DNA from 3 places in the Thiohalobacter sp. COW1 genome. Region 3 is predicted to be linked to each of the others. Evidence: riboswitches for the same ligand, from Rfam matches in the RefSeq annotation. Region 3 holds a riboswitch; each other region holds the start of a gene.
What was found. Region 3 has a riboswitch for cobalamin ahead of COW1_RS12460 (TonB-dependent receptor). Riboswitches for the same ligand answer to the same signal wherever they lie in the genome.
Positions count from the first base shown of each region.

Region 1: another riboswitch for cobalamin. It lies ahead of COW1_RS15305 (TonB-dependent receptor domain-containing protein); the one in region 3 lies ahead of COW1_RS12460 (TonB-dependent receptor).
Region 2: another riboswitch for cobalamin. It lies ahead of COW1_RS07715 (ribonucleoside-diphosphate reductase subunit alpha); the one in region 3 lies ahead of COW1_RS12460 (TonB-dependent receptor).

Region 1 is NZ_AP024239.1:3,231,711-3,241,688, forward strand. It holds gene COW1_RS15300 (energy transducer TonB) at 1-650, opposite strand, end outside; gene COW1_RS15305 (TonB-dependent receptor domain-containing protein) at 650-2,491, opposite strand; cobalamin riboswitch at 2,605-2,819, opposite strand; gene COW1_RS15310 (hypothetical protein) at 2,928-3,380, shown strand; gene COW1_RS15315 (ABC transporter ATP-binding protein) at 3,477-4,247, opposite strand; gene COW1_RS15320 (iron ABC transporter permease) at 4,244-5,239, opposite strand; gene COW1_RS15325 (HAD family phosphatase) at 5,236-5,892, opposite strand; gene COW1_RS15330 (RNA pyrophosphohydrolase) at 6,144-6,674, shown strand; gene ptsP (phosphoenolpyruvate--protein phosphotransferase) at 6,782-9,049, shown strand; gene COW1_RS15340 ((2Fe-2S)-binding protein) at 9,189-9,401, shown strand; gene bfr (bacterioferritin) at 9,508-9,972, shown strand.
Region 2 is NZ_AP024239.1:1,662,638-1,672,615, reverse strand. It holds gene COW1_RS07725 (ABC transporter ATP-binding protein) at 58-1,845, shown strand; gene COW1_RS07720 (ribonucleotide-diphosphate reductase subunit beta) at 1,909-3,105, opposite strand; gene COW1_RS07715 (ribonucleoside-diphosphate reductase subunit alpha) at 3,215-6,067, opposite strand; cobalamin riboswitch at 6,206-6,427, opposite strand; gene COW1_RS07710 (LysR family transcriptional regulator) at 6,464-7,354, opposite strand; gene metE (5-methyltetrahydropteroyltriglutamate--homocysteine S-methyltransferase) at 7,456-9,762, shown strand.
Region 3 is NZ_AP024239.1:2,642,393-2,652,370, forward strand. It holds gene COW1_RS12455 (VPLPA-CTERM sorting domain-containing protein) at 1-295, opposite strand, end outside; gene COW1_RS12460 (TonB-dependent receptor) at 320-2,296, opposite strand; cobalamin riboswitch at 2,549-2,755, opposite strand; gene COW1_RS12465 (RNA-binding protein) at 2,877-3,233, opposite strand; gene COW1_RS12470 (gamma carbonic anhydrase family protein) at 3,409-3,945, opposite strand; gene COW1_RS12475 (ATP-binding cassette domain-containing protein) at 4,074-5,969, shown strand; gene COW1_RS12480 (hypothetical protein) at 6,049-6,228, shown strand; gene COW1_RS12485 (RND transporter) at 6,413-6,637, opposite strand; gene COW1_RS12490 (NADPH-dependent FMN reductase) at 6,640-7,254, opposite strand; gene COW1_RS12495 (hypothetical protein) at 7,437-7,712, shown strand; gene COW1_RS12500 (sucrose synthase) at 7,859-9,978, opposite strand, start outside.

The DNA.
Region 1 (9,978 bases), 590 kb from region 3:
GCGCGGCCGGAGCTTTCCAGGACTTCCACGTCATCGATGCGACCGTCGCTGCGGACCTGGAAACCGAGCAGGACATCGCCTTCCCAGTTGCGCAGCCGGGCCAGGCGCGGATAGAAGAAATGCTGCTGCAGGGCGTCACGGATCTCTTCGAGAACGGCGCTGCCCTGAACCTCGGCCCGCATTTGTGCCGGCGCTGCGGTGGCGGGCGCCGCTGCCGCGTGCGCGGGCGGCTGCGGTTCGGCGCCTGCCGGGCGCTCGCCGCGCGCTGGTGCCGGGCGTTCAACCGACGCCTGCCGTTCGGGTTCGGTCCTGGTGGTCCCGGCCGCGGCGACGGGGTCGGGGGCGGCCGGCTGCGTTGCGGTTGACGCGTCCGGGGGACTTGCCTGGTGCGGGTCGCCGGCGGTTGCAGCAGCCCCGGTGGATTCTGCATCCCCGGCTTTGCGTATTGCGGCAGGCGCCGGCGGCTGCCGAGCGGGTGACGGCGCAGCGGTCAGCTGGATAGCCAGCGCGCCGCTGCGACTGCTCAGGGCCGGCACCTCATGCTGCAACGGCGCCTGCCAGGTCAGCAGGCCCGCATGCAGCGCCAGCGATGCCATGACAAGCCAGGGCAGCGGCTGCTGGTGCCAGGCATTGTCGGATCGGTGTTTCATCACTCTCCGTTATAGCGCACCGAGACGAACAGGGTGCGATCCAGCGTGTTCCAGTCGCCGGCAAAGCTGGAAGCCAGTACATAGTCCTTGTCGAACAGGTTCTCCACCCGTGCTTCGACCTGCCACCGGGGGGCGGGGCGATACCGGTAGGTCAGGTTTACCAGGCCATAGCCGGCCAGGCGGGTGGTGGCGTTCTGGTCGTTGCGCTCGGAACGGGCCAGTGCCTCGATGCCGATGCCGTGCCGGCCGAAGTCGCGCTGCGCGGTCAGGTCCAGCGAATGCTCGGGCCGGCGGTCGAGTTGTTCGTCGTTGCTGTCGTTGGTCGCATCGAGGTAGGTGTAACCGGCGCCGAAGTTCCAGCCCGCCCAGTCGGCGGCGGCGATCAACTCCAGGCCGCGGATGGTGGCATCGCGCACATTGGCCGGACTGGAGGTGAAGGTGCTCGGACCGGTCTGGACGGTGCTCCACTCGATCAGGTTCTTCAGGTCGGTATGAAACAGATTCGCTTCGGTGCGGACCTTCCCGAAGGTATGGCGCAGACCGAATTCAGCGGTTTGCGATTCCTCCGGTTGCAGATCCGGATTGCCCTGGATGATGTAGGTGGTGCCGAAGAAGCTGTCCACACTGCGTGGCCAGAACAGGCCGTTGACCGTCGGGGCCTTGAACGCCGTGCCGTAGGAAGCGATCACGCGGGTGCCGGTCGGGAGGTCGTGTCCCCAGGCGATATTGCCGGTGGTCTCGTTGCCGAATTCGCTGTGGTGATCGTAGCGCAGGCCCAGGGTCCAGTCGCTCGCCAGGGCGCTGAACTGATGCTGGACGAAGCCGGCACTGTTGTAGATGTTCTCGTCGATGACGCCGTTGCGGTCCTTGCTTGCCTCGTCCACCCAGTAGTCGATACCGGCGGTGAACAGACCGTTGAATACCGTGAGATCGTTCTGCCAGCTCGCACTGCGGCGTTTGGTCTGAATCACGGCCGGCGAGGTCGGGCTGGCGGAATCCGTTTCATCCAGGGCATAGCCCAGGGTCAGGGACTGGCTCCATACCGCAGTCGTCATGTGTTCCAGCTTCAGGCTGGCGGCCTGGTTCCTGTAATCGATGTCGCCGGTGGCGGGGTCGAGTTCATTGGTGCCGTGGGCATGGGTCAGGTTGAAACGCATCGCCAGCCCCGGCATCAGCTCACCGTCCAGCCCAAGCGCAGCATGCAGGTTGTCATAGCCGTGCTTCTCGCTGGACTGGTCGAGCGTGCGAATCCCGTCCGTGTCCAGGGCGCCGGCCTGCAGGCTGTAGCGCCAGCGCTCGCCGCCGCCGATGCCGGCCTCGATCTCGCGGGTGTCGTCGCCGCCGTAGCCGATGCGCGCGGTCGGCCCCTCGTTGCGGCGGGTGAAGATCTGAATCACGCCGCCCACGGCGTCGGAGCCGTACAGACTGGCGCGCGGGCCGCGCACGACCTCGATGCGCTCGATCTGGTCCGGGCGCAGGTTGCCCCAGTTGAAGGTGCCGAGGGTGGCGGAGGCGGCGCGCACGCCGTCGATCAGCACCAGCACATGATCGGAATTGGTGCCGCGGATGAAGACGGAATCGGTCTTGCCTATGCCACCGCTGGTACTGATGTGAATGCCGGCCTTCGCGCGCAGCAGTTCCACCGTGGACCTGGCCTGGCTGCGCTCGATTTCGTCCCGGTCGATGACCGTGACCGAGGCCAGGCTCTGGTCGGCGGTCTGTGCCGTCCGCGTGGCGGTAACGATGACCTGGGGCATTTCTTCCGAGTCGGCCGCGGGCGCGGCAGGCGAGATGAATCCGGAAGCGGCCGTGATTGCGGCCGCGAGCGTGGTTCTGAACATCGATTTCTCCCAACGCACGCCCGTCCGCGTGCGCATGATTATTGTGTGTACATGACAAGGGAAGGGCGTTGCGTGGGAGAGGTGGATGCCACGCGGGCACCGCCCTCCGCAGTGCCACCTGGGATACCTCGGGCCGGTCTCCGGGCTCGCGAGCAGGAAGTATGCTTCCCTGACCTGTCGCCTTCCCACGCGTACGCAGTGGCACTGTGACAGGTCTTGACTCGCCTACCGTTGCGGGGGCAGCGCCGGAATTGAATCCAGGGGATTCGCGCCGGCTTCCCGTTTCACCGCGCTGTGAAGGCGCGGCACCCGAGGCATTTCAAGTGGCCGGAACTTTACGCGGCGGCCGATGGCCGGTCAAGTTGACACGGCCGGCTTGACCTGTTCGTCGGCCGGGGTAGACTGGCATACCAATCGGTATGTTAGGAGTTCGGGCATGAGCCGGAATGCACCCGCGGTTTCACAGGATCCCTTTCTTGCCGCCTTTCGGGGCAGCTTCTACGGCGTGCTGCGCTGGCCCCAGCTGGATGAGCTCTGGCAGCGGCTGCGCGACGATGCCGATGGCGGCTGGTACATCTATGCCGTCGGTGAGACGCCGCCCGGGACCTCAGCCACGGCAGAACAGTTGGCCCGTTTCATCGATGAAGTGGACGTACTGCTGCGCCGTGAGCATGAAGAGGACTACTGCGGCATTGTCTACACCGATTCCTTCGATCAGCCCACCTATGTGAAGATCTTCGATCCCAACAACCTGGGTGTGAGCTGCGGCTTCTCCGACAATCCCCCCAAGCCCGGCTGGATCCTGTCCAAGCTCAAGCCCGCGGATCTCGAAGCGGACATGCCCCTGCCCGGCAATCGCCGCCGCTGGTGGCAACGTTTGTTCGGATAGACGGGGATGAACATGGGCTGTGCGGAATTATGTCGTACTGGCTGCGATTGAACGCGAATACATCCGCCCCTCTCCTCGTCGCTGCCGACCGCCTGATCAGAGTTGCGGAAACCAGAACCGGCCACCATCCGCTGCGACCGACTGCATCGGCCAGGCGTAGAGCCGGCTGAGGTTTCCGGCATTGAGCAGCTCGTCGACCGGGCCCTGCAGGCAGGTGCCGTCCGGCATCAGCATCAGTACGTGATTGCAGAAACGGGCGGCCAGATTCACATCGTGCAGCACCAGCAGGGCGGCCTTGTCGCTGTGGTCCAGGCTCCGGCGCACGCGCTGCAGCACATCGAGCTGGCGGCGCAGATCGAGGTGGTTGGTCGGCTCGTCCAGCAGCAGCAGGGCCGGGTCCTGCACCAGCAGGGTGGCGAAGGCCAGGCGCCGGCGCTCGCCGCCGGACAGGGTCTGGATGTTGCGTTCGGCCAGCGCCAGCAACTCGAGCTCCCCCAGGATCTGATCGACCCGCGCCACTTCCTCGCGCCCCTCCCACTGCCAGCCGCCCAGATGCGGATAGCGTCCCAGCAGGGCGGCCTCGCGCAGCTGCAGGGGAAAGGGGTCGTGATTGTCCTGCGGCATCAGGCCCAGGCGCCGGGCCAGGGCCTTGCGGGGGTGGGATTCCAGTGGCTGCCCGTCGATGAGGATGCGGCCGGTCTCCGGCTGGCGCAGTCGGGCCAGGCAGTGCAGCAGGGTGGTTTTGCCCGAGCCGTTGGGGCCGAGAATGGCCCAGCACTGGCCCGGCTCCACCACCAGATCCAGACCCGCGACCAGACGCCGCTGACCGATATCGATGCCCAGCTGTTCGGTGCGCAGCAGGCTCATGCCGGCTCCGTGGCCCGTGCCTGGCGGGTCAGCAGATACAGGAACAGCGGCACGCCGAGAAAGGCGGTGACCACACCCACCGGCAGCTGCTGGGGCGCGAGCAGGGTACGGCCGAGGGTGTCGGCCAGCACCAGCAGACTGCCGCCGGCCAGCGCCGCGGCGGGAATGAGGAAGCGATGGTCGCGGATGCCCAGCAGCCGGATCAGGTGCGGGATCACCAGCCCGACGAAGCCGATGCTGCCCGCCTGACTCACGGCCAGGGCGGTGGCCAGGGCCGCCAGCACATACAGCAGCACCAGGGTACGGCCGATGGCCGCGCCCAGCGTGGCCGCCGTGCTCTGACCCAGCAGCAGCAGGTTGAGGGTGCGGCCCAGCCCGAGGGCAACGACCAGCAGGAGCAGCAGCCACAGCCCGCCCAGACGGATCGGGGCGGCAGTGGTGAGATCCCCCATCAGCCAGAACAGCAGGCCGTGCACCCGTTCGGCCGGCGCGATCGTGAGCAGGAAGGTGATGATGGCGCCCCAGCCGGCGGCGACCACGATGCCGGTCAGCAGCAGCCGGTGGCTGTGCCAGCGCTGCAGGCCGCCGCCGAGTTGGAATACCACGAGGGTGGAGAGCAGGGCGCCGGCAAAGGCCAGGGTCTGTACCGCCAGGCCGGACAGGCCCAGCAGCAGGGCGCCGAGCGCACCCACCGCCGCGCCGCCGGAGGTGCCCAGTACATAGGGGTCGGCCAGCGGATTGCGCAGCAGCACCTGCATCAGCACCCCGGCCAGGGCCAGCAGACCGCCGACCTGGAAGGCCAGCAGGGCGCGCGGCAGGCGCAGTTCCCAGACCAGGGTCCGGGGCCAGTCGGGGCCGCGATCCAGCAGGGCCTGGAGGATGGCCGCCGGCCCCAACTCCACACTGCCCAGGCCGGCGGCCAGCAGCAGAGTCAGTCCGCTGAGCAGCGCGAGCAGCAGCAGGAGCGACAGCGGGCGCGACGGCACACTCATTCCCGCAGACTGATCACCGGCCAGCCCCGGGCCAGTGCGGTATGGCGCAGGGTATCGTCGGGATCGACCGCCACCGGGTGGGTGACCCGCTCCAGCAGCGGCAGGTCATTGTGCGAATCGCTGTAGAACCAGCTGCGGTCCAGGTCCGCGCCGTTCGCCTGCAGCCACTGCTCCAGCCGCTTGACCTTGCCGGCCTGGAAACAGGGGATGTCGAAGCTGCGGCCGGTGTAGACCCCGTCGTGCTGTTCCACCTCGGTGGCCAGCAGGTGCTCGACCCCGAAGCGCTCGGCAATGGGCGCGGTGATGAAGCGGTTGGTGGCGGTGATGATGACCAGGGTGTCACCCGCGCTGCGGTGGCGTTCCAGCAGATCGCGGGCGGCCGGCAGCATGATGGGTTCGATCAGTTCCCTTACGAAGGCCTCGCGCCAGCGATGCAGCTGCGCCGGCGGATGCTCGGCCAGCGGGCGCAGGGAGAAGGCGAGAAAGGCCTGGATGTCCAGCGTGCCCGCCTGATACTGCTGGTAGAAGCGGTGGTTTTCCTGTTCGTAGAGATCGGCGTCGACGATGCCGTTCTCGACCAGGAACCGGCCCCACAGATAGTCGCTGTCCCCGCCCAGCAGGGTGTTGTCGAGATCGAACAGGGCCAGTGCCACCGGCGGCTCTCCTTGGTGTGGGTCGAAGATGTATGCGCTTGCCTTGCCAGCGGGCATTCTACTGGAAGCCTCCGTCGCGTCGCATCCGTGCCGCCCGCCACAGGCGCTTCCGGCTGCGGCGGCGAGGGGTAGGTCACATTCAAATTCAAGTGCTTAGCGGCGATCGTATGCATGGCGGGGTACGATTTGCCGCCCGACCGGGCTTTATGTGAAAATAGAAATGTCGGAAATCCTGCCTGAAGGGTGTGCAAGTGATTGATCCGGATGGATATCGTCCCAATGTCGGCATCATCCTGAGTAATCAGGAGGGGGAACTGCTGTGGGCGCGCCGTCTGGGTCAGAATGCCTGGCAATTCCCCCAGGGCGGTATCCGCACCGACGAGACCCCCGAGGAGGCGCTCTTTCGCGAGTTGCATGAGGAGGTCGGACTCTCACCCCTGCATGTCGAGATCATCGGCGCGACCCGCGGCTGGCTGCGTTACCGTCTGCCCGACCGCTACATCCGCCGTCATTCGCGGCCCCTGTGCATCGGCCAGAAGCAGGTCTGGTTCCTGCTCCGGCTGTTGGGCGAAGAGGCGGATGTGCGGCTCAACGCCACCGATCATCCCGAGTTCGACGACTGGCGCTGGGTCGATTACTGGCGGCCTCTGCACGAGGTGGTGCCGTTCAAGCGCGGTGTATACAAGCGTGCCCTGCGCGAACTGGCGCCGCTGCTGTTTCCCGGCGGTGCGCCGCCGCTGCCGCGCAACCGCCATCGCTTCGCGACCCGCGCCCGACGCTGACCCGCCCCAATCCCCACCTGCCCCGTGGACGTTAGCGCCGCGCCCCGGATCTGGGACATAATCCCCTCACTATTCTGATAAAGGCCTGAGGCATGCCCCCAGCCGATATGTTCGACAGCCTGCGCCGGATCATCCAGGCGGTGAATGCGGCGCCGGACCTGAACACCGCGCTCAATATCATCGTCCAGCGGGTCAAGCAGACCATCGGGGCCGATGTGGCCTCGGTGTACTTCCGCGATGCCGACGGCCAGCTGGTGCTGATGGCCACCGACGGCCTGAATCCGGCCGCGGTCGGCATGGTCCGGCTCGATGACGGCGAGGGCCTGGTGGGGCTGGTGGTGGAACGCGCCGAGCCGGTCAATCTCGAGGACGGACCCGCGCATCCGCGCTATCGCTATATCACCGAAACCGATGAGGAGCCCTTCCACGGCTTTCTCGGCGTGCCCATCATTCAGCATCGCCGGGTGCTGGGCGTGCTGGTGGTGCGCCAGCGCGCGGTGCGCCGTTTCGCCGAAACCGAAGAGACCTTCCTGGTCACCCTGGCGGCCCAGCTGGCCGGCGCCATCTCGCACGCCGATGCCTCGGGCGGGGTGTCGCGGCTGCTGCAGGAGGTCGGCGGTACCGCCTTCACCCTGAAGGGGCTGTCGGGCGCACCGGGCCTGGCGCTGGGTCAGGCGCTGGTGGTCTATCCGCCGGCCAATCTCGATGCCATTCCCGATCATGCCCTGCCGCCCGGAAAGGTCGAGGCCGAGCGGGCGCGCTTCCGGCAGGCGCTCGCCGAGGTCGAGGATGATATCCGCGCCCTGTCCCGGCGCATGAGCGGTTCGCTGCCGGCCGAGGACCTGGCGCTGTTCGATGCCCTGCTGCTGATGCTCTCCAGCGACACCCTGGTCGAGCCCACCCTGCGCCGCATCGGCGAGGGCAACTGGGCGCCGGGGGCGCTGCGCGAGACCATCCGCGACCATGTGAGGATCTTCGATGCCATGGAGGATGCCTACCTGCGCGAGCGTGCCGAGGACGTGCGCGACCTGGGCCGGCGCATCCTGATGCGGCTGCAGTCGGACCAGCCTCAGGTGCGGGAGGTGGCCGAGCCGACCATCCTGGTCGGCGAGGAGGTCACCGCCTCGCATCTCGCCGAGGTGCCGACGCAGCACCTGGCCGGCATCGTCTCGGCGAAGGGCTCGAGTTCCTCGCATGTGGCCATTCTGGCGCATGCCCTCGGCATTCCCGCAGTAATGGGCGTGGAGGACCTGCCGGTCAACCGGCTGGACGAGCAGAATCTGGTCATCGACGGCTATCGCGGCCAGGTCTATGTCAGGCCGACGGGCCACATGCTGGAGGAATTCGAACGGCTGGTCGGTGAGGAGGCCGAACTGGCCGCCGGGCTGGAGGAACTGGCCGCGCTGCCGGCGCTCACCCCCGACGACGTGCATGTGCCGCTGTACGTGAACACCGGCCTGCTGTCGGACATTTCGCCCTCGCTGCGCAGCGGTGCCGACGGCGTGGGCCTGTACCGCACCGAGATCCCCTTCCTGATCCGCGACGGCTTCCCCGGCGAGGAAGAACAGGTGCAGATCTACCGCCAGGTGCTGGAGGGCTTCGCGCCGCGGCCGGTGACCCTGCGCACCCTGGATATCGGCGGCGACAAGGCGCTGCCCTATTTTCCCATCCACGAGGACAATCCCTTCCTGGGCTGGCGCGGCATCCGCCTGATGCTGGATCACCCGGAGATCTTTCTCACCCAGCTGCGGGCCGTGCTCCGGGCCAGTCAGGGCCTGAACAATCTGCGCCTGATGCTGCCCATGATCAGTGACGTGGGCGAGGTCGACGAGACCCTGGAACTGATCCGGCGCGCCCACCGGGAGCTGGCCGAGGAGGGCGTGGCGGTCGAGTTGCCGCTGATCGGGGTGATGGTCGAGGTCCCCTCGGTCATCTACCAGATCCCGCAGCTGGCCAAAAGGGTGGATTTCTTCTCCGTCGGCACCAACGACCTGACCCAGTATCTGTTGGCGGTGGATCGCAACAACGCCAAGGTGGCCGAGCTCTACAACAGTCTGCACCCGGCCGTCCTGCAGGCGCTGGCCCAGATCGTCGACGAGGCCCATGCCAGCGAGCGCGAGGTCAGCGTGTGCGGCGAGATGGCCGGCGATCCGGCCGCCGCCCTGGTGCTGGTGGGCCTGGGCGTGGACAGCCTGAGCATGAGCGTGGGCTCGATCGCCCGGGTCAAGGCCGTGATCCGGGCCTTTTCGCTGGCCCGGGCGCGGGAACTGGTGTCGACCGCCCTGGGGATGGAGAAGGCTGTGGCCGTACGCGTCCTGCTCAATAATGCCCTGGAAGAGGCGGGTCTGGGCGGACTGGTACGTGCTGGCAAATAAATAACTACATGAAATAAAACATTTTACTTTTTCTGCAGCCGAAGCGAACAAGAAAAGTCCAATAAAGGTATTGCGAATCATTATCGTTCATACTAGGATTGAGCCCATGAACTGATTTCGACCGGTGAGGGCCCGATCCATGTACGTCTGCCTGTGCAAGAACATTACCTCCAGCCAGATCCGCGATGCTGTCGAGACCGGCCGTGCCGGCTGTGTTCGCAGCCTGGCTCGCGAGTTGGGCGTGGCGACCCAGTGCGGCAAGTGCGCCCGCTGTGCCCGTGAGCTGGTCGACAGTTGCGCCCGCAGCGCAGTCGAGGCCGCTCCGGCTGCCCAGCCGCAGGTCGCGGTCTAAGCACTCCCTCCATCAGCTGCCACATCCCTCCTGTCCCCGGGGTTGCATACCCCGGGCTTTGCGGTTATTTCTTTGGTCGTCACTCAAACACCAACAAGGATTTCCCATGAAAGGCGACGATCAGGTCATCAGCTATCTCAATAAGGCACTCAAGAACGAACTGACCGCCATCAATCAGTATTTTCTGCATGCGCGCATGTATGAGAACTGGGGCTTGAGTCAACTCAACGAACACGAATACGGCGAGTCCATCGACGAGATGAAGCACGCCGATGCGCTGATCAAGCGCATCCTGTTCCTGGACGGTCTGCCGAACCTGCAGGATCTGGGCAAGTTGCATATCGGCGAGAACACGCGTGAGATGCTGGAATGCGACCTCAAGCTCGAGCAGGAAGCCGTGCCGCTGCTGCGCGAGGCCATCGCTTATTGCGAGCAGAGCGGCGACTATGTCAGCCGTGAGTTGTTCGAATCCATCCTCGCAAGTGAGGAGGAGCACATCGACTGGCTGGAGACCCAGCTGGAGCTCATGGGCAAGGTGGGCGAGCAGAACTATCTGCAGTCGATGATGTAGAGATCT
Region 2 (9,978 bases), 980 kb from region 3:
GTCCAGGCCAGGGACATGGGGTAGAATCGATGATGTCGCCTGCCCTGTGGACGCTGCATGACTACCCATAACTCTGCCACCGCCGGCTACGACTGGTCCCGGGTCCTGGCGCTGGTCCTGCGCCATCGCCGCGAGCTCGTCGCCGCCCATGCCATCGCCGTGCTGGCGGTGCTGGCCAGCGTGCCGCTGCCGCTGATGCTTCCGTTGCTGGTCGACGAGGTGCTGCTGGAACAGCCGGGTACGCTGGTGGGCTGGATGGACCAGCTGTTCCCGTCCGCCTGGCACGGGCCGGTGCTTCACATCGGCGCCATCCTGCTGCTCACCGTCGCCCTGCGCTTCGTCTCGGTGTTGCTGAACGTATGGCAGACGCGCCAGTTCAGTCTGATCGCCAAGGACGTGGTGTTCGTCATCCGCCGCGATCTGCTGCAGCGGCTGCGGCGCATCTCCATGAGCGAATACGAGACCCGCGGCAGCGGTGCGGTGAGTTCCTACTTCGTCACCGACCTGAATTCGATCGACAACTTCATCGGCATGGCGGTGGCCAGGTTCCTTATCGCAGTGCTGTCGCTGGTGGGCGTGACCGCGGTGCTGCTGTGGCTGCACTGGCAGCTGGCGTTGCTGATCCTGTTCCTGAACCCGATGGTGATCTGGTTCAGCGTCAAGCTCGGCACCCGGGTCAAGCACCTCAAGCGGCGCGAGAACCAGGCCTTCGAGCAGTTCCAGGGTGCCCTGACCGAGACCCTGGATGCGATCCAGCAGATCCGCGCGGCCAACCGCGAACAGCATTACCTGCAGCGGGTGATCGATCGGGCCGCGCGCGTGCGCAGCGACTCGGCCGCCTTTTCCTGGAAGAGCGATGCTGCCGGCCGGCTGTCGTTCTTCATCTTCCTGCTCGGGTTCGATCTGTTCCGCGCCGCGAGCATGCTGATGGTGGTGTATTCCGACCTGAGCATCGGCCAGATGATGGCGGTGTTCGCCTACCTCTGGTACATGATGACGCCGGTGCAGGACATCCTCGGCATCCAGTATGCCTATTACGGCGCCCGTGCCGCGCTGGAGCGCATCAACGGCTTCCTCGGCCTGCGCGCGGAGCCTGGCTATGCCGGGCGGAAGAATCCCTTCACGGACAAGCGCGGCGTGGCCGTACGCATCGAGGATCTGCATTTCGCCTATCGTGATGAAGAGCCGATTCTGGACGGCATCAGTCTCGACATCCCGGCCGGCCAGCGGGTGGCGCTGGTCGGCGCCAGCGGCGGCGGCAAGTCCACCCTGGTACAGGCATTGCTCGGCCTGTATCAGCCCACGGCCGGCACCATCCGCTTCGACAATGTGCCGGTCGCCGATATCGGCCTGGATGTCGTACGCGAGCATGTCGCCACCGTGCTGCAGCACCCGGCCATCTTCAACGACAGCGTGCGCGGTAATCTCACCTTCGGGCGCGAGTATGACGATGCGCAGCTGTGGCAGGCACTGGAGCGGGCGCAGCTGGCGGAGGTGGTACGGGAGCTGCCGGGCGGGCTCGATGCCGAACTGGGCCGCCAGGGCGTGCGCCTGTCGGGCGGCCAGCGTCAGCGCCTGGCCATTGCCCGCATGCTGTTGGGCGATCCGCAGCTGGTGATCCTGGACGAGGCCACCTCCGCGCTCGATACCGAGACCGAAGCCCGGCTGCTCGACGACCTGGAGGAATTCCTGGCCGGACGCACCGTGCTCATCATCGCCCACCGCTTGAGCGCGGTGCGCCGCGCCGACCGCGTGCTGGTGTTCGAGGCCGGCCGCATCGTGGAGCAGGGCCGGCACGGGGAGTTGATCGAAGCGGGTGGACTGTACAGCCGGTTGTACGCCTAGCGGTTCATTCGGCCCGGTGTCGCAGACATCCGTCTGCCACCGCCATGGGACAGGCGTAGACCGTCAGTCCCAGTTCAGGGCGCCGCCGGTCTGGTATTCCGTGACCCGGGTCTCGAAGAAGTTTTTCTCCTTGCGCAGATTGGCCTGCTCGTCGAGCCAGGGCAGGGCGTTTTCCGCGCCCGGGAAGGGGTCGTCCAGATCCAGCTTGCGGGCGCGGCGATTGGCGATGAAGCGGAACTGCTCGATGTGCGCGTCGGCGGAATAACCGAGGATGGGCTCGGGCAGCAGGAACCGGGCATAGGCGGTTTCGGCGGCCTCGGCCTCGTCCCACATCTCGCGCACCGCCTGCGGATCGAGTCGGATGTTTTCTTCATGCAGGATCTGCTTGACCACGCGCAGGCCGAAGGAGGCGTGCAGGACCTCGTCGCGCATGATGTATTGCAGCTGCTCCGCCGTGCCTTTCATCAGGCCGCGTCGCTGCAGGGCAAACACCGGCGAGAAACCGTTGTAGAACCAGGTGCCCTCGAACACCGCGGCGAAGAACACATAGGCCATGACGAAGTCGTTCAGGGCCTGCGGCTCGCGCAGATCGATATCGGGCCGCATCACGGTGTCCAGGCGCTGATTGGCGATACGGATCTTGTGGTTGAGCTCGGGGATGACGCGATAGCGATTGTAGATCTCGCCCTGGTTCAGGCCGATCGACTCGATGCAGTGCTGATAGGTCCAGGTGTGCAGGGATTCCTCGTACACCTGGCGGGCCTGGTAGATCTGCAACTCCGGCGCCGACATCTTCTCCATCACCGCCAGGCCGATGTTGCGCATGGCCAGGATATCGGAAGTGGTCAGGTAGGCCAGAACATTCTCGTAGACGTGGCGCTCTTCCGAGGTCAGGGAATAGTGGTAATCGTGCACGTCCTGCGCCATGCCGATATCCAGCGGTGTCCAGTGATTCTTGTTGGCATTGATGAAATAGTCCCAGGCCCAGGGGTACTTGAACGGCGCCAGCTGATTGATGTCGGTGTGGCCGTTGATGACGCGCTTGTCTTCCGGATTGATCGGCTTGAGGTCGCTGGGGGTGATGCCGGGCAGGGCCGTGTCGGTAGTGCGCGCATGCGCACCTTCGACGGGGGCGGGATGCGCATCCGACGCCGTGCCGGCGGGGTGTGCCGATCCCGGTTGAGGATTGAATTTGCCGGGTTGGGTCGGCGGCGTGTGTTGCGGGCCAGCCTGAGTGAGCGGGTCGTCCCAGTTGAGCATCGTGTTCTCCTCTTTCGGGCAATTGCGTAATGTGATGTTGCGTCATTGCGAGGCGCGCAGCGTGCCGCTCGCAATGGCGCCGGGCAGAGATGAGCGCGGGTTTCCCCGCCTACTGACAGGCCTCGCAGTCGGGGTCGAGGATCGAACAGGCGCTGGCGGTTTCGGCGCCGGTGCTGCCTGCTGCCGTGATGCTGCCGCTGACCGGCGCCGCGCCGTGCTTCTCCACCCCGGTCGCCCCCATGGAACGCAGGTAGTAGGTGGTCTTCAGCCCGCGCACCCAGGCCAGCTTGTAGAGGTTGTCGAGCTTGCGTCCCGAGGGCTCGGCCAGGTACAGATTCAGGCTCTGGGCCTGGTCGATCCATTTCTGCCGACGGGCGGCAGCCTCGACCAGCCAGCGCGGATCGATCTCGAAGGCGCTCAGGTACTTCGCCTTGAGCGCCTCCGGGATGCGGCCGATCTTCTGCACCGAACCGTCGTAGTACTTGAGGTCGTTGACCATCACCTCGTCCCACAGGCCGTGCGCCTTGAGATCGCGCACCAGGTAGGTGTTGATGACGGTGAACTCGCCCGAGAGGTTGGATTTCACGAACAGGTTCTGATAGGTCGGCTCGATCGACTGCCCCACGCCGCAGATGTTGGAGATGGTCGCCGTCGGGGCGATGGCCATGGTATTGGAGTTGCGCATGCCCACGCGACGGACGCGTTCGCGCAGGCTGTCCCAGTCCAGCGTGTACTCGCGGTCCACATCCAGATAGCCGTCGCGTCCCTCCTCCAGCAGGGCGAGGGAGTCGATGGGCAGTATGCCCCGGCTCCACAGCGAGCCGTCGAAGCTCGGGTAGCGGCCGCGCTCTTCGGCCAGGTCGGTCGAGGCCTTGATGGCATGAAAGGACACCGCTTCCATGGAGCGGTCGGCAAACTCCACCGCCTCCATCGAGGCATAGGGGATGTCGAGCTGATACAGGGCATCCTGAAACCCCATCAGGCCGAGCCCGACCGGGCGGTGGCGCAGATTGGCGCGTCGCGCCTGCGGGACCGAGTAGTAGTTGTAGTCGATGACGTTGTCGAGCATGCGCATGGCGGTGCCGATGGTGCGTTCGAGCTTGTCCGGATCCAGGCCGTCGGCGCCGACGTGGCGCGCGAGGTTGATGGAGCCGAGATTGCATACCGCGATCTCGTCATCCGAGGTGTTCAGTGTGATCTCGGTGCACAGGTTGGAGGAATGCACGACGCCGACATGCTGCTGCGGCGAGCGCAGGTTGCAGGGGTCCTTGAAGGTCATCCACGGATGACCGGTCTCGAACAGCATGGACAGCATCTTGCGCCACAATTCCACAGCTTGGACCCGGCGCGAGACACGGATCTCGCCGCGCGCGGCCTTCGCTTCGTATTCCGTGTAGCGCTGTTCGAATTCCCGGCCGGTGAGATCGTGCAGATCGGTCACCTCGTCGGGTGAGAAAAGCGTCCACTCGGCCGCCTCGGCCACCCGTTTCATGAACAGGTCGGGGATCCAGTTGGCGGTATTCATGTCATGGGTGCGGCGGCGCTCGTCGCCGGTGTTCTTGCGCAGTTCCAGGAAATCCTCGATGTCGATGTGCCAGGTCTCCAGATAGGCGCATACGGCCCCCTTGCGCTTGCCGCCCTGGTTGACCGCCACCGCGGTGTCGTTGGCGACTTTCAGGAATGGCACCACGCCCTGGCTCTTGCCGTTGGTGCCCTTGATGTGGGCATCCATGCCGCGCACCCGCGTCCAGTCGTTGCCCAGACCGCCGGCGAACTTGGACAGCAGTGCATTGTCGCGGATGCCGGAATAGATACCGTCGAGGTTGTCGGGAAGGGTGGTGAGATAGCAGGAGGAGAGCTGCGGGCGCAGGGTGCCGGAGTTGAACAGGGTCGGGGTGCTGCTCATGAAGTCGAAGCTGGAAAGCAGATCATAGAACTCGATCGCCCGCGCCTCGCGCTCGATCTCGTTGCTGGCCAGGCCCATGGCCACACGCATGAAAAACGCCTGCGGCAGTTCGAAGCGGGTCTTGTCATGGTGTATGAAGTAGCGGTCATAGAGGGTCTGCAGACCCAGATATGTGAACTGCAGATCGCGCTCGGGCTTGAGCGCGGCGCCGAGCCGATCCAGGTCGAAGCGGGTCAGTTCGCTGTCGAGCAGTTCCAGTTCCGCCCCGCGGTGGATGCAGGCCTTGAAGTAGTCGGGATAGCGCGTGGCCATTTCCGCCTGGGTGACCCGGGCGCTGCCGCCGCCGACAAAGCCCAGTGCCTCACGCCGCAGGTTGTCGAGCAGCAGGCGGGCGGCGACGTGGCTGTAGTCGGCTTCGCGATCGATCATCATGCGCCCGGCCATGACCAGTGCCTGGCCGACATCCCGCTCATGCATGCCGTCGAAGAGGTTGCGCCGGGCTTCCTGCAACACCGCGGCCGTGTCCACGTCCGTGAGCCCGGCGGTCGCCTCCTCGATCAGGGTTTCGATGTGGGCCAGGTCGAGCGGCCGGGTGCTGCCGTCATCGAGCGTAACCGTGAGTACGGCCTCGTCCTCGGCCGGCCGGCCCGCGCTCGCTGCGCGCCCGGCGGCGCGTCTTTCGGCCTGCTGATGGCGGTACAGGACATAGGCACGGGCGGTCTTGTGCTCGCTGGCGCGCATCAGCGCCAGTTCGACCTGATCCTGGATGTCCTCGATGTGGACGGTGCCGCTGCCCGGCACGCGTCCGAACAGCGCGTCGATGACCTGGTCGGTCAGTTGCTCGACGGTCTCGTGGACCCGGCTGGAGGCCGCGGCGGTGCCGCCTTCCACGGCCAGGAAGGCCTTGGTCATGGCAATGGCGATCTTGCTGCGGTCGAAGGCGGTGACCTTGCCATTGCGGCGGATGACGCGGTAGCCGGTTGGCGTCGGCGGTTCCGGTTCCGGCCGCCGGGCGGCCGCCGGCGTCGGCGATTCGGTTGCGGTGGTGGTTGTCAGCATGCTCTCCCCCTCTCTGCGTGGTGGCAGTGTGTCGATGACAGCGGGAGACGCGCGGGCGAGGCTGGCGGGCCGGGATCGGGAAATCTGGCGGCTCTGCCACCCTGAGGCCTTGGCGCGAGACCCGGGTGCATGGATTCGTGCGGAATCCACTCCGGCAGGTATTCGGGCTCGGGGGCTCGAACGGCGGTTGCCGTTCACCTGTGCCACGGCTTCCCATCCCGAAGGACAGTGCCTGTGCGTGCTGCACCTGTGGCGTCGTTCCCCCATACCGCTGCGCGACAGCCCCGGATTCTCACCGGGTTCCCTGTTGCCGCAACCACAATATCTAGTGGTCGCACCGGAGGTGAAGCCCAATATAGGAGATAATCGGGCGGGGTTCAAGCGGGTGGCGATCTATCTTTCGGCCGCCGTCGCCAGGGCGATGAAGTCTGCCAGCCAGGGTAGTTCGGCCTCGGTGGTCCGCACGGCCGCGTACATGCGCCCGCCCATGCCTTGCGGGCCCAGCGGCCGGGCCGCCAGGCGATCGGCTTCCAGAGCCGGGCGCAGGACCCAGTCGGGCAGCGCAGCCAGGCCGCGGCGGCTGGCCACCAGCTGCAACAGGACGGCGGTCAGTTCGCATTGGCGGACCTGCGCCGGCGTCACACCGGCCGGATCGAGGAAGTGGGTGAAGATATCCAGCCGCTGCTGCGGGACGGGGTAGGTGATGAGTGCCTGGTCGGCCAGGTCCTGCGGGCGGATCCAGTCGCGTTCAACCAGCGGATGGTCGGTCGGCATGGCCAGGAGGGCGCGATAGTCGAACAACGGCTGGAACTCCAGCCTCGGCCGCTCGATGGGGTCGGAGGTGATGACCAGGTCGATGTCGCCATCGATCAGTGCGGGCAGGGCATCGAAGTGGTCCGGCGTGCGGATGTCGATCTCGACTTCCGGCCAGCGCTGGCGGAAGTCCTCCAGCAGTGGCAGCAGCCAGTCGAAGCAGGCATGGCATTCGATGGTGACATAGAGGCGGCCGACTCGGCCGGCAGCGATTCCCAGCAGACTGTGTTCGACCTGCTCCAGCGCCGGCAGGACTTCCTGCGCGAGCGCGAGCACACGTTCGCCGGCCGGAGTGAGGCGGATCGGCCGACTGCCGCGATGGAGCAGCGTCACCCCGTAGTGATCCTCCAGGGTGCGAAGCTGGTGAGACAGTGCCGACTGGGTCAGATGCACTCGCTCCGCCGCCTGCGCCAGGCTGCCGCTGGCCGCGAGGGCGGCGAGGGTGCGGAGGTGCCGGATCTCGATCGTCATGAATAAAATTCAATTAAATAATGAAAATATTGAGATTGATTCATTTAAGTGTCGGGCACCATACTCCGCGGCCTCATTCAGAACAAGAGGCAGACGACACCATGACCACGACGCATAATCTCGGTTTTCCCCGTATCGGCCATCGGCGCGAACTGAAATTCGCCACCGAACAGTACTGGCGCGGCGAGATCGATCGCGACACTCTGCTCAGGACCGGGCGCGAACTGCGCGAGCGGCACTGGAAGCTCCAGCAGGCGGCCGGTCTGGACCTCATTCCCGTGGGCGACTTCTCGCTCTATGACCAGGTCCTGGACCATGCCGTGATGTTCGGCGTCGTGCCGCGCCGCTTCGGGCATGCGGGCGGTCCGGTCGATCTGGATACGATGTTTCGCATGGCCCGGGGCCGCGCCCCGACCGGCACACCGGCCGCGGCCTGCGAAATGACCAAGTGGTTCGACACCAACTATCACTACCTGGTCCCGGAATTCGAGACCGATACGCGTTTCGCCCTGTCCTCGGAGCACCTGTTCGAACAGGTCGAGGAGGCCGGGGCATTGGGCATCCCCGTCAAGCCGGTGCTGCTGGGGCCCCTGAGTTTTCTGTGGCTGGGGAAGTCGCGGGACACCCGCGCGGCGCCCCTGGCGCTGCTCGAGCAGTTGCTGCCCGTCTACGGTGAGGTGCTGGAGCGGCTGGCCGGGCTCGGCGCCGACTGGGTGCAGATCGACGAGCCGATCCTGACCCTGGACCTGCCCGCCGCCTGGCACAAGGCCTTCGAATCGACCTATCATCGATTGCAGAGCGCTCCGGTGAAGCTGCTGCTCACCACCTATTTCGGTGCATTGCAGGACAACCTGTGTCTGGCTGCCAACCTGCCCGTCGCCGGCCTGCACATCGACGCCGTGCGCGCCCCGGAACAGGTCGCTGCCGTGGCCGACTGGCTGGCGCCGCACAAGGTGCTCTCCGTGGGCAGCGTCGACGGCCGCAACATCTGGCGCACCGATCTCAGCGCCGCGCTCGATCGCCTCGAGCCGCTGCGGGAGGCATTGGGCGAGCGTCTGTGGATCGCGCCTTCATGCTCGCTGCTGCACGTGCCGGTGGACCTGGGGCAGGAAGACAGGCTGGATGCCGAACTGCGGTCCTGGCTGGCCTTCGCCACGCAGAAGGTCGAGGAGGTCAGCGCGCTCAAACAGGCCCTGGACCGTGGTCGCGAGGCCGCCGTGGCCGCCCTGCAGGCCAGCGATGCGGCGGTCCACTCCCGGGCGCGGTCGCAGCGACTGCACCGGCCCGAGGTGCGCGAGCGGATGGCGCGCGTCGACGCTCGCATGTCTCAGCGCCAGCACCCCTACAGCGAACGCGCCAGGGTGCAGCATCAGCGACTTAACCTGCCGGCCTTTCCGACCACGACCATTGGTTCCTTCCCGCAAACGGACGAGATCCGCGCCGTACGGCGCGATTTCAAGGCCGGGCGTATCACCGCGCAGGCCTACGACGACAAGATGCGCGAGCAGATCGCCTATGCGGTCAGACAGCAGGAGGACTATGGCCTGGATGTCCTGGTGCATGGCGAGGCCGAGCGCAACGACATGGTCGAGTACTTCGGTGAGCAACTCGAAGGCTATGCCTTCACCCGCTATGGCTGGGTGCAGTCCTATGGCTCACGCTGCGTGAAGCCGCCGATCCTGTTCGGCGACGTGGTGCGCCCTCACCCCATGACCGTGGAGTGGGCGCGCTACGCCCAGGCGCTGACCGACAAGCCCATGAAGGGGATGCTGACCGGGCCGGTGACCATGTTGCAATGGGCCTTCGTGCGTGATGATCAGCCGCGCGAGGAGACCTGCCTGCAGGTCGCACTGGCGCTGCGTGACGAGGTCACCGATCTCGAAGCCGCGGGCATCGGCGTCATCCAGATCGACGAGCCGGCTCTGCGCGAAGGTCTGCCGCTGCGCCGCGATGACTGGACGGGCTGCCTGGCCTGGGCGGCCCGCTGCTTCCGCATCGCCGCCAGCGGCGTGCGGGACGAAACCCAGATCCATACCCATATGTGCTATTCGGAGTTCAACGACATCATCGAGGCCATCGCGGATCTGGATGCTGACGTGATCACCATCGAGACGGCGCGCTCCGATATGGAACTGCTGGATGCCTTCCACGACTTCGATTACCCGAACGAGATCGGCCCCGGGGTCTACGATATCCATTCTCCGAACCGTCCGGAGGTGACGCAGATGGTCGAGTTGATGCGCAAGGCGGCGCAGCGCATCCCCGCCGCACGTCTGTGGGTGAACCCCGACTGTGGGCTCAAGACGCGCGGCTGGCCCGAGGTGGAGGATTCGCTGCGCAACATGGTCACGGCCGCCAGGCAACTCAGGCGGATGCAGGGACAGGATATCCGGACGACCGGGTCCTGATCGGGTGCATGCCGGCGTTGCTGCGGTCAGTGCCGGGAGCGGCAGTTGCCATCAGTTCAGGTGGCTCCTGCTGCATCTCGGCAGAGCTGTACCTTGTGGCGCTCCAGCCAGGCCTTCAGCACGGCCATGTGACGGGTGGGGCGGCTGCCGTCCTGCTGCCCGCTCTTTCTACTAACAATAACGATTATCATTTAGATTATTTTTATTGTATAGTCT
Region 3 (9,978 bases):
GGCCGTCGACGATGGGGGCGTCGAAGGTCAGGGTGATCGATCCGCCTCGTCCCAGCGAGACGATGTCGTAGGAATCTCCCACCGCCTTGCCCAGGGCCTTCTGCGGCGTCTGCCATTGCGCATCGACATTGCTGCCCGGCAGGTAGTCCTGCCACCCGCTGGCCCAGCCGGCAAAGATCGGATCGTTCATATGTATGGCGGTGCTGCCGCTCTGACCGGCGGCGGGCGCGAAGGGACCCGCAACCGCCACACCGGGCAGGCAGGCGGATAACATAACGGGAAGCAGTTTTTTCATTTCCTTCTCCTTTTTGCTTGTCGTTCAGTTGAGGGTGACTGCCAGCCCGGCATGGAAATTCCGCTCGGGCATGGGGTAGTAGTTCTCGCTGTAACCGACTGTGCTGTAGACCTCGTCGAACAGGTTGTTCGCGCCGGCAAACAGCCGAACCGCCCGATGCTCCCAACTCAGCTTCAGATCGGCGACCTGGTAGGCATCGAGCTTTGCATACAGGTCATTGTTCAGGTCGTTGCCATCGAAACGCGAGCCGGTGTAGCTGGAACTCAGCACCACTGAGACCTCCGGCACCGGCACCCATTCCAGCCCGACATTGGCCTGCAGCTGCGGGACATGCGGGATGGCGTTGCCGCTGTCCTCGAAACGCGCATCGGTATAGGACAGATTGCCCCAGAGATAGAGATCGGGAAGCGTGCGCAATTTCAGTTCCAGTTCGGCGCCGGTGCGCAGCGTGGTGTCCTGGTAGTTGCGATTGACCCGCGCGCCGGTGGACGGCTCCTCGCCGTAATAGATCTCGTCGTCGATGGCAATGTGAAACACCGACACCGCCGCCTCCAGCCAGCGCCGGCGATAGCGCAGGCCGGCCTCCGCCTGCCAGCCGGACTGGGGCGCGAGCTCGGGGGCGGACAGGGCCAGTTCGTCGATGTTGGGATTGCGGAAGCTGCGGGCATAGTTGAGATAGGCGGCAAGGCTGTTGGTGGGCAGCCAGCTCAGGCCGATCTCGCCGGCGTTATTGTGCCAGGTGGTGGTTTCATCCAGCGTGTTCTGCCACTGCGCACCCGCCGGAATGAAAAAGGGAAAGGTGCCGGTATAGAGCTGTACCAGCCTTTCATCCAGCCGCTCGACCCGGAAGCGATCGAGGCGATAGCCGGCACTGAGCAGCCAGGCATCGGCCGGCGCGGCGTCGATAATGATGTGGGCGGCCGCCTCCTCAATGTCTCCGGCGGTGCGCTTACTCTGGTCCGGTACATCGGTGCCGTTCTCGCGCCGGACATAGTCGCTGAAAAAGCCGGTCGCGCCCCAGGCGATGTCCAGCGGCAGCCCGGCCGCTGTGACGGCGACGGTATGCTCGAGGCCGACATGCTGTGAGCGTTCGGAAATCTCGCCCTGCTGATCCTCGATGCTGAGTAGCGGGGTGTAGCCCAGCACATAGGGGTTGTCCCGGTCGCGCACATTGGCGTGCAGGGTGAGGCGCCCGTAGCGGTTCAGGTCGGCGCCCAGCCGTGCCTGATAGCGATGATCGGTGGTTTCGCTGAAGTCGTTCGGCGAGTTGGAGCCTTCGCGGCCCTCCCGTGTCTGGAACGCCGTCTGGCTCACCGGCCCGGGAAAACCGAACCGGTCGTCGTGGTAGCTCGCGCGCAGATCAAGCTCCAGCGCCGGCAGTGGATACAGATTCAGCCGCAGCGCGGCATCGCGTTCGCGGCTGGCGCTGTTGACCCGGTGGCCGTCGCTGTCGGCATGCGCCAGGCTCAGGCGTGCGCGGGCATGGCGTCCGCCCACACTGATATCCGCCGTGGTCGCGTCACTGTCAAATGAACCCCGGGTATATTCAGCATGACCCTGCACTCCGGCCTGCGGCTGGCCGGTGATGATATTGACCACACCGCCGACCGCACCGTCGCCATAGCGCACCCCGTTGGCGCCGCGCAGGATTTCGATACGCTCGATCTGCGACAGCGGAATGCTCGACAGATCCGCACCCGACAGATCGGGCGCATTCAGACGGAAGCCGTCAACCTGGAAAATGACATTGCTGACACTGGTCTCGCCCATGCCGCGGATGTCGATATTGGAATACTTGTTGCCGCCGAAAAAGCTGCGCAGATTGACATTGGCCTCGCGCGACAGCAGTTCGGCCAGATCGGTGGTGGTGGCATTGTCAAGGTCGCGCGCCGTGATGACCGAAACGCTGCGCGGCGTGGCCAGTACAGGTGTATCCGGGGAGGCCGCAGTGACCACGATATCGTCCAGTTCGAACGGCTCGTCCGCGCTGACGGACAGCACCGTCAGGCCGAGACAGAACGCACCGAGTCGGGCCAGGACCGATGCATCATGGACGCTGCATAGTAGTGGAATTATCGACCGCCCGGCATGCCGGGGTCGTCCGGGATTACACATTTGGCCCTCCGCCAGTACACGCATACACGCGCCGCGGAGGACAAATCGGGAGAAAGGCGAAACGCCAGTGCGATTGGCGGGTAGCCTGCCCCTGGCGATACCCTCCGTAGCGCCGAGTGCCGCCGCCTCCGTCATGCGGATGCAGCGTAGTAGGCAGGCCGGTCTCCGGACTTATGGGTAGAGCCGTACGGCTCGACGCTTCGCCTTCCCATGCTTGCGCACAGTGGCCTGGATGAAGCGCCTTGACCCAATTACCGTTGCGGGGGCAGTGCCGGTTTCTCACCGGCTTCCCGTTTCACTGGCAACACTGAACAGCTTGCCAGCACCTGTCTACGGTGTGCACACCTTAGTCATGAATCTGCATGAAGTCAAATCGGGATGGCGTAAAGGACGGGGCAACGCGCATGCACACGCCGCGGTTGCGGCGGCACCGATGGCTGTCCACCCCGGCGCGGCCGGGGGGCTGTCAGGCGGCCTGTCGTTCGCCTGCGGTGCAGCGACGTTCGTTGCAGCGACGCTCGGCATGCGGCCAGGTCTTGCTGCGCCAGTTCAGCGCGCGGCGTTCGTTGTTGGCAATGCGCTTGCAGAACTCGCGCAACTCCAGCGGCTGACCGTTGAGCTTGATCTTGTTGCTGCGCCCCAGCAACCGGTTGGCCGCGGCCGGGGTGCGCACCTGCAGCACAGCATAGCGCTGCACTCCGCCGTGACGGCCGGGCTTGCGGATAATGCGCAGGCGGTGAGCATCCTCATGCCCCAGGCGCAGAGCATCGGCGAGCCGCGCCGTGGTGGCCGACTGGGGCAGATTACCGATGAATAGCATCATGGCTTTCTCCTGAAACCAGGGCCTGTGTTGTTCTTCGACATCCCTGGTAGAGAAAGATTCCTGTCGGGGCTCTGCGGCAGGGCCCATGCTGCCGCCCGCGGGCCTGATGTTGGCCAGGCATCACATTGATCGCCTTCCCGGTTTGATTGTAGGGCCTTTTTCCCGTCCCCGCCAGTCAGTCGCTGCCCGCCAGGTGGCGATCCTTGAGCCGGGCATAATGCCGCGCAGAGTATTCCAGAAACAGGGTTTCCTGTTCGGTCAGCTCCCGCACCGCTTTGGCCGGTCGGCCTACCCACAGCCAGCCCCCGTCCAGCACCTTGCCGGGTGGAACCAGGCTGCCTGCCCCCAGCATGGCCCCGGTCTGGACACGCGCCCCGTCCATGATCATGGAACCCATTCCAATCAGACAGTTATCTTCGATTGTACAGCCGTGCAGCACCACCATGTGGCCCACTGTGACGGCGTGACCGATCTCCAGTGGATGCCCGCCGGGCGCGAACTCGCTGTCGTGGGTGACATGAAGAACAGAGCCATCTTGAATATTGGTGCTGGCCCCTATTTTAATGTGATGAATATCGCCGCGGGCCACCACGTTGGGCCAGAGCGAACTGTCCGCCCCGATCTCCACCTGACCGATGACCAGCGCGGTGGGATCGACGTAGGCGGAGCCATCGATGACAGGGGTGTGGGTCTCGAATGTGCGGATGGGCATGGGTGGGGCAATCCTTCGTAGGCTGTGCTGGCAGACAGTCTATGCAAGCAGGGGGAGTAATGCGACACCCGGCCATCCCGGGGTACTTCGATGCCGGTGCGGTTGCATTGGAGTAGAATGCCGCCTCCATGCTGGAACTGAAGAATCTCGCCCTGCAGCGCGGCGACCGGATGCTGCTGCAGGATGTCTCGCTGCGCGTTCATCCCGGCCAGAAGGTCGGGATCACCGGCGCCAATGGCTGCGGCAAGACCAGTCTGTTCAATCTCATCCAGGGCGTGCTGCCGCCCGACGGCGGCGAACTCACACTGCCGCCCGACTGGGTGATCGCCGGTGTGGCGCAGGAAATGCCGTCCACCGATGCCAGCGCCATCGAGCATGTCCTGCAGGGCGACGCCCGCTGGTGGGAACTTCACCAGGCCATCGCCGCTGCCGAACGCGACCCTATTCCGGACCGGCTGCCCGCCCTGCATGCCGAGTTCGAGGCCATCGACGGCTACCGCGCCCGCCATCGCGCCGCCCGCCTGTTGCACGGCCTCGGCTTTGCCGATGCCAGTCATGATCGGCCGGTCACCGAGTTTTCCGGCGGCTGGCGCATGCGCCTGAATCTGGCCCGCGCGTTGATGAGCCCCTCCGATCTGCTGCTGCTGGACGAGCCGACCAACCACCTGGATCTGGATGCGGTCATGTGGCTGGAGGACTGGCTGCGCGCCTATCCCGGTACCCTGCTGCTGATCTCGCACGACCGCGACTTTCTCGATGCCATCGTCGATACCGTGGCTCACTTCGAACGGGGTTCGATCACCCTCTACAGCGGCAACTACAGCAGCTTCGAGCGCCAGCATGCCGAACAACTGGCGCAGCAGCAGAGCGCCTTTGAACGCCAGCAGCGCGAGGTCGCCCACATCGAGCGTTTCGTCGCGCGCTTCCGTGCCAAGGCCAGCAAGGCACGCCAGGCCCAGAGCCGCCTGAAAACGCTGGAGCGCATGCAGCTGATCGCCCCGGCGCATGTGGACTCGCCCTTCCGTTTCCGTTTTCCGGCGCCACGCAAGCTGCCCAACCCGCTGCTGCAGCTGAAGGACTGCAGCATCGGCTATGACCGCCGGCCACTGCTGGAACAGGTGAAACTGTCGCTCACCCCGGAGGCACGCATCGGCCTGCTCGGCCCGAACGGTGCCGGCAAATCCACCCTGATCAAGTGCCTGGTCGGTGAACTGCCGGTGCTTGCCGGGGAGGCGCTGCCGGCCAGGGACCTGGCGGTCGGTTATTTCGCTCAGCACCAGCTGGAGCAGCTGCGGCCTGACCGTTCCCCGCTGCAGCACCTGCAGGCACTCGATCCCCGGACGCGGGAGCAGGAGCTGCGCGACTTCCTCGGCGGCTTCGGCTTTCACGGCGACCAGGCGCTGGCTGAGGTCGCCCCCTTCTCCGGCGGGGAGAAGGCACGCCTGGCACTGGCCTTGATCGTTTATCAGCGACCCAACCTTCTGTTACTGGATGAACCCACCAATCACCTGGATCTGGAAATGCGCCTGGCACTGGAACTGGCGCTGCAGGAATACACCGGCGGCCTGGTGGTGGTCTCGCACGACCGTCACCTGCTGCGCAGCATCGCCGACGAGTTGTGGCTGATCGACAGCGGCCGGCTATCCCGCTTCGACGGCGATCTGGAAGACTACCGGCGCTGGCTGCTGCAGCGCGAGGCGGGTACTGCAGAGGAAAAACCGGCGCAGGCGGGCAGCACCAGGCCCGCGGATCGCAAGCAGCAGCGCCGCGACCAGGCCGAGCAGCGGCGCCAGCTCGCCCCGCTGCGCAAGGAGCTCAAATCCCTGGAAACCCGGCTGGAACGACTGACCGACCGGCAACAGGAACTGGAACACCGCCTGGCAGACAGCACGCTGTACCAGGAGAACGCCAAACCCGAACTGCAACAGGTCCTGCAGGACAAGGCCGAGATCGACCGGGAACTGGAGACGGTGGAGACGCGCTGGCTGGAACTGTCCGAGCAGCTCGAGGCAGAACAATTGTAGGGTGCGGCTGGGCTTTTGCGTTTCACTCGACCCGCGCAACCTCGCTTGCACCTCGTTTGATCCGACCTACACTCGGGTCATGAACGACGAAACGACAGAGCGGAAGGAAAAGCGCCGCAGCCTCAGCATGCACGATGGCATCGCGCCCTGGTGCGACTGCTGCAGCTGCGAGGCCGAGCCCTACTGGCAGGCGGTGGCCGAGGAACTGGGCATCGACCTGGGCAGTGACTACGCGGATACGGACAATCACGACACGTAGGTCGGGTAAGCGCAGCGTAACCCGACGGGGGCGCGGCCCGAGTCGGATTACGCCCTGCGGGCTAATCCGACCTACTACGCTGCGAAGATGCGGTAGACACCCACACGTAGGCCGGGATAAGCACAGCGTTCCCGGCGATGCCGCCGGTGACCGTGTCCATCGCCGGAAACGGGGCACACGGCCCTTATTCCGGCCTACGCACCACCAGCGCGGCCTTGCCCAGCAGCAGCGCCGGAAAGGCGCCGTGCATCACCAGATCGAAGATATCGATCGGCCGGCTCAACTGCCCCTGAAACAGCATTCGCAGTTTCTCGACCAGGTGCGGCTCGGGCACGAAGGGCGCCAGACCGAGGGTGAGAGTGCCGATGATCAGGACAGCCCAGGGCAGGCGCTGCAGCCACTGCATCATGTTCACATCCCGTTCTTGAATTTGTCCGTGTCGGTTGCGCCGCTGGCGCGCACCTGACGCAGCGCCAGCGCGTATTCGCGCAGGATGCCCAGGCTCCACTCGAAGCGTTCGCGGAAGTATTGATCGGCATCCGGGTTGTTGTCGTCCGGGTTGTCGTTGAGCACGCTCTCCACATTGCGCACGATCACCTGCTCAGGAATGTAGCAGATGCGGTTGTTCTTGTAGCTGCTCATGCGCAGTTCGGCCACCGGATAGGCGCCGCCGTCGGCACTGGACACGGTGACGATCAGCGCCGGCTTGTGCCCGACCTCGAAGCGGCTGCACATGAGAAAGAAATTCTTCAGCCCGGCCGGGACCTGGCCATGCCACTCGGGCGAGACCACCACGAAACCATCGCTCGCGGACAGTTCGGCGCGGATGGGATTGAGGTGCGCCTCCCAGGCCGGATCCTTGTCCCAGATGCCCTGGTCCCACAGGGGCAGCGGATTGCCCGAGAGGCTGATCAAGGCGGTCTCCTCGCACAGCTGTTTTTCCTGAAGTGTGCGTTCAACATATCCGGCCACCTTCAGGCTCTGGGCCTCTTCCCGGTGGCTGCCACTGATGATGGTGAGCTTCATGTCTTCCCCTGTCCTCTGTTGTCCGCGCCAGTGTATCAAGGCTGGATACCATTCTGTAAATCCCTGAATGGAAATGGGTATTTGTCCGCGCCCGTGATCCGGCTCAAGGCCCCGGCCACAGCGGACGACACAGTTTCACGGGCCGGTTCGTGTCCGACCACCAGACAGAGAAGGATACACAGATGCAGTTTACCGAGGTGAACGCGGAGGATTTCACCCGCATCACCCTGGAGCGCCTGCCGCACCAGGAGATCGAGACCGCGCTGATTGCCATCGGCGGCAACGGGGTCGAGGGTACGCAGTTCAAGACCCGGGTGCTGAAGGCGGCCGGCTGGAAATACGAACGCCTGACCACCTATGCCGCCCATCCCGAGACCGCGGCCGAGGCCTTCAACCGGGTGCGCGGCATCCTGCAGCAGACCCAGGAGCCGGAGCAGATTCTGCAACAGCTGGCCTAGTCCATGGAACGGGATGAGGGACGCTGAGCCTCTCTATATTGCTGATACTTTCGTCATTGCGAGGCGCGTAGCGCCGTGGCAATCTCCAACCCAAAAATACTGCCTTACGAGATTGCCACGCTGCGCTCGCAATGACGTAATCGTCCTCACCCCTGCAGCACCCGCTGCGCCAGCGGCCGGTACTGCAGGGCGTAGAACATCTCCAGATAGCGGCGGGTCTCGTCACGCTCCAGATTGGTGACGAACTTCCAGAAGCCGTAGATGCGCGACAGGGTCATCATGCGCTCGGCATACAACCGCCAGGTGTAGCAGGCCTCCACCCGGTTGATTCCGCCCTCGGAGATGCCCTCCCAGTAACCGGCATCCTTCCCGCAACGGCGGAAGAACTGCAGCAACCGCTCGGCGGCGGCGTCGCCGTGGTTGGGATCGATATGAAAGCCGGACTCGCCGTCGATGATGATCTCCAGCGGACCACCGTAGCGGGTGGCGAAGGTGGGCAGGCCCGAGCTCATGGCCTCGATCACAGTCAGACCGAAGGCCTCGAACAGCGCCGGCTGCACGAATACGCCACGCCGGTCGGCGATCACCCGGTACAACTCGCCGGCCATGGGCTTGTTCAGGTGTGACCCGAGCCAGCGCACCTGGCCGTCCAGCCCGTATTCGTCCATCAGCTGGTGCATACGCGCGATCTGGGCCTGCTCCTCGCGGTCATTGGATCTGGCCGCATCGACGTGACCGGCCACCACCAGCAGGTTGGCGGTCTCGCGCAGCGGCGCGCATTCGGCGTACCACTGCACCAGGCCGGTAATGTTCTTGATGTGATCCAGCCGCGCCATGCTGAAGATCAGAGGCTTGTCGGGATCGCTGAACTCGCCGCGGGCGTTTTCTCCAGGCCCGCCGCAGATCAACTCTTCCAACGACGCCTGCAGATCATGCTTTCGCCGCTCACTTTTGTGATAGGGAAAGTAGGTGTCGACATCGGCCCCGGGCGACACGATATTGAACTTGGGATCGAACACGTTGATGCCGTTCACCACCCGGTACAGATCGGGCATGGTGAAGTTGCCGTAGCTCTCGTATTGGCCCACGCTCTTGCCGTCGCCGGCGATCTCCTGGTAGGTGGAGGTGATGATGAAGTCGGCCGAGTTCATGGCGATCAGATCGGCGGTGAACTGAGCGGCGAAGTGATATTCGGATTCGTTGTCATGCCAGTACAGATCGGAGTACAGGTACTTGGCCTTCTCCAGCGCGTGGGCGATGTTGCACTGAGTCACGTGCAGGCGTTGGGAGAGCAGGGTGGCGACCAGGTTGCCGTCGGAGTAGTTGCCGATGATCAGATCGGGACGCGAACCCAGTTCGGCCAGCAGTTCGCGTTCGGCGTCCTGGGCGAAGGTCTCCAGATAGGGCCAGACCTCGAAGCGCGAGATCCAGTGGGCAATGACCTCGCCCTGGGGATTGCGGAAGGGCACACGCAGGATATAGGCGTTCTGAGTGCCGACAATATGTTCCTTGCGTTCGTCGCAGGTCGTACCCTGGGCCTCGGGGATCAGCCGGCTGATGACCAGGATCTGCGGCTCGATGTCCAGACCCTGTTCCTGCAGGCGCTGGCGCATCTCGTGCTCCAGCGCCCGCACCTGATCCAGGATGTAGACCACCTGGCCGCCGGTATCCGGCTTGCCCAGCACGTTGGCCTGACCGAAGAAACCGTGCGGGGACAGGATCACCAGGCTGAAGATCATCGGGATCAGGCCCAGGAAGCGCTCCAGGTTCTGCGGCTCCGGCGCCTCCAGGATGTCGGAAAGCAGGTGCAGGGTGTAGCGCATGCGCGTGACGGTGCGGCCCCAGCCGATCTCCAGACCCAGTGCCTGCAGCTGATGGCCGACCTGGTCCCAGCCGGCTTCGGGCGGCTGCCCGGACAGGTACTCCTCGGCCCGGCGCAGGGCCTGCTGCAGTTCCTCCACATCGGTGATGCGTTCGTTGACCATCAACTGAACGCCGTGGCACTGATGCATGCGCAGGAATTCCAGCAGCCGCTTGTCGCCGCGGCCCAGTTCCTGGAACAGCTGGCTGGACAGGCGCCGGTTGAGGAATTCCACCCCGCGACCGATGGAACGCGATTCCTTGAGCTTGGGAAATTCGCGGTTGAAGGGGCCGAGGTCGACCTCCAGCACGAAGTCCGACAGGGCTGCGCCGTCGCGCACCTGACGTTCCTTGAAGGCCAGAAACTCCTGGCCGCTGATCGTTTCGTAATCGCCGGCCTCAAGAT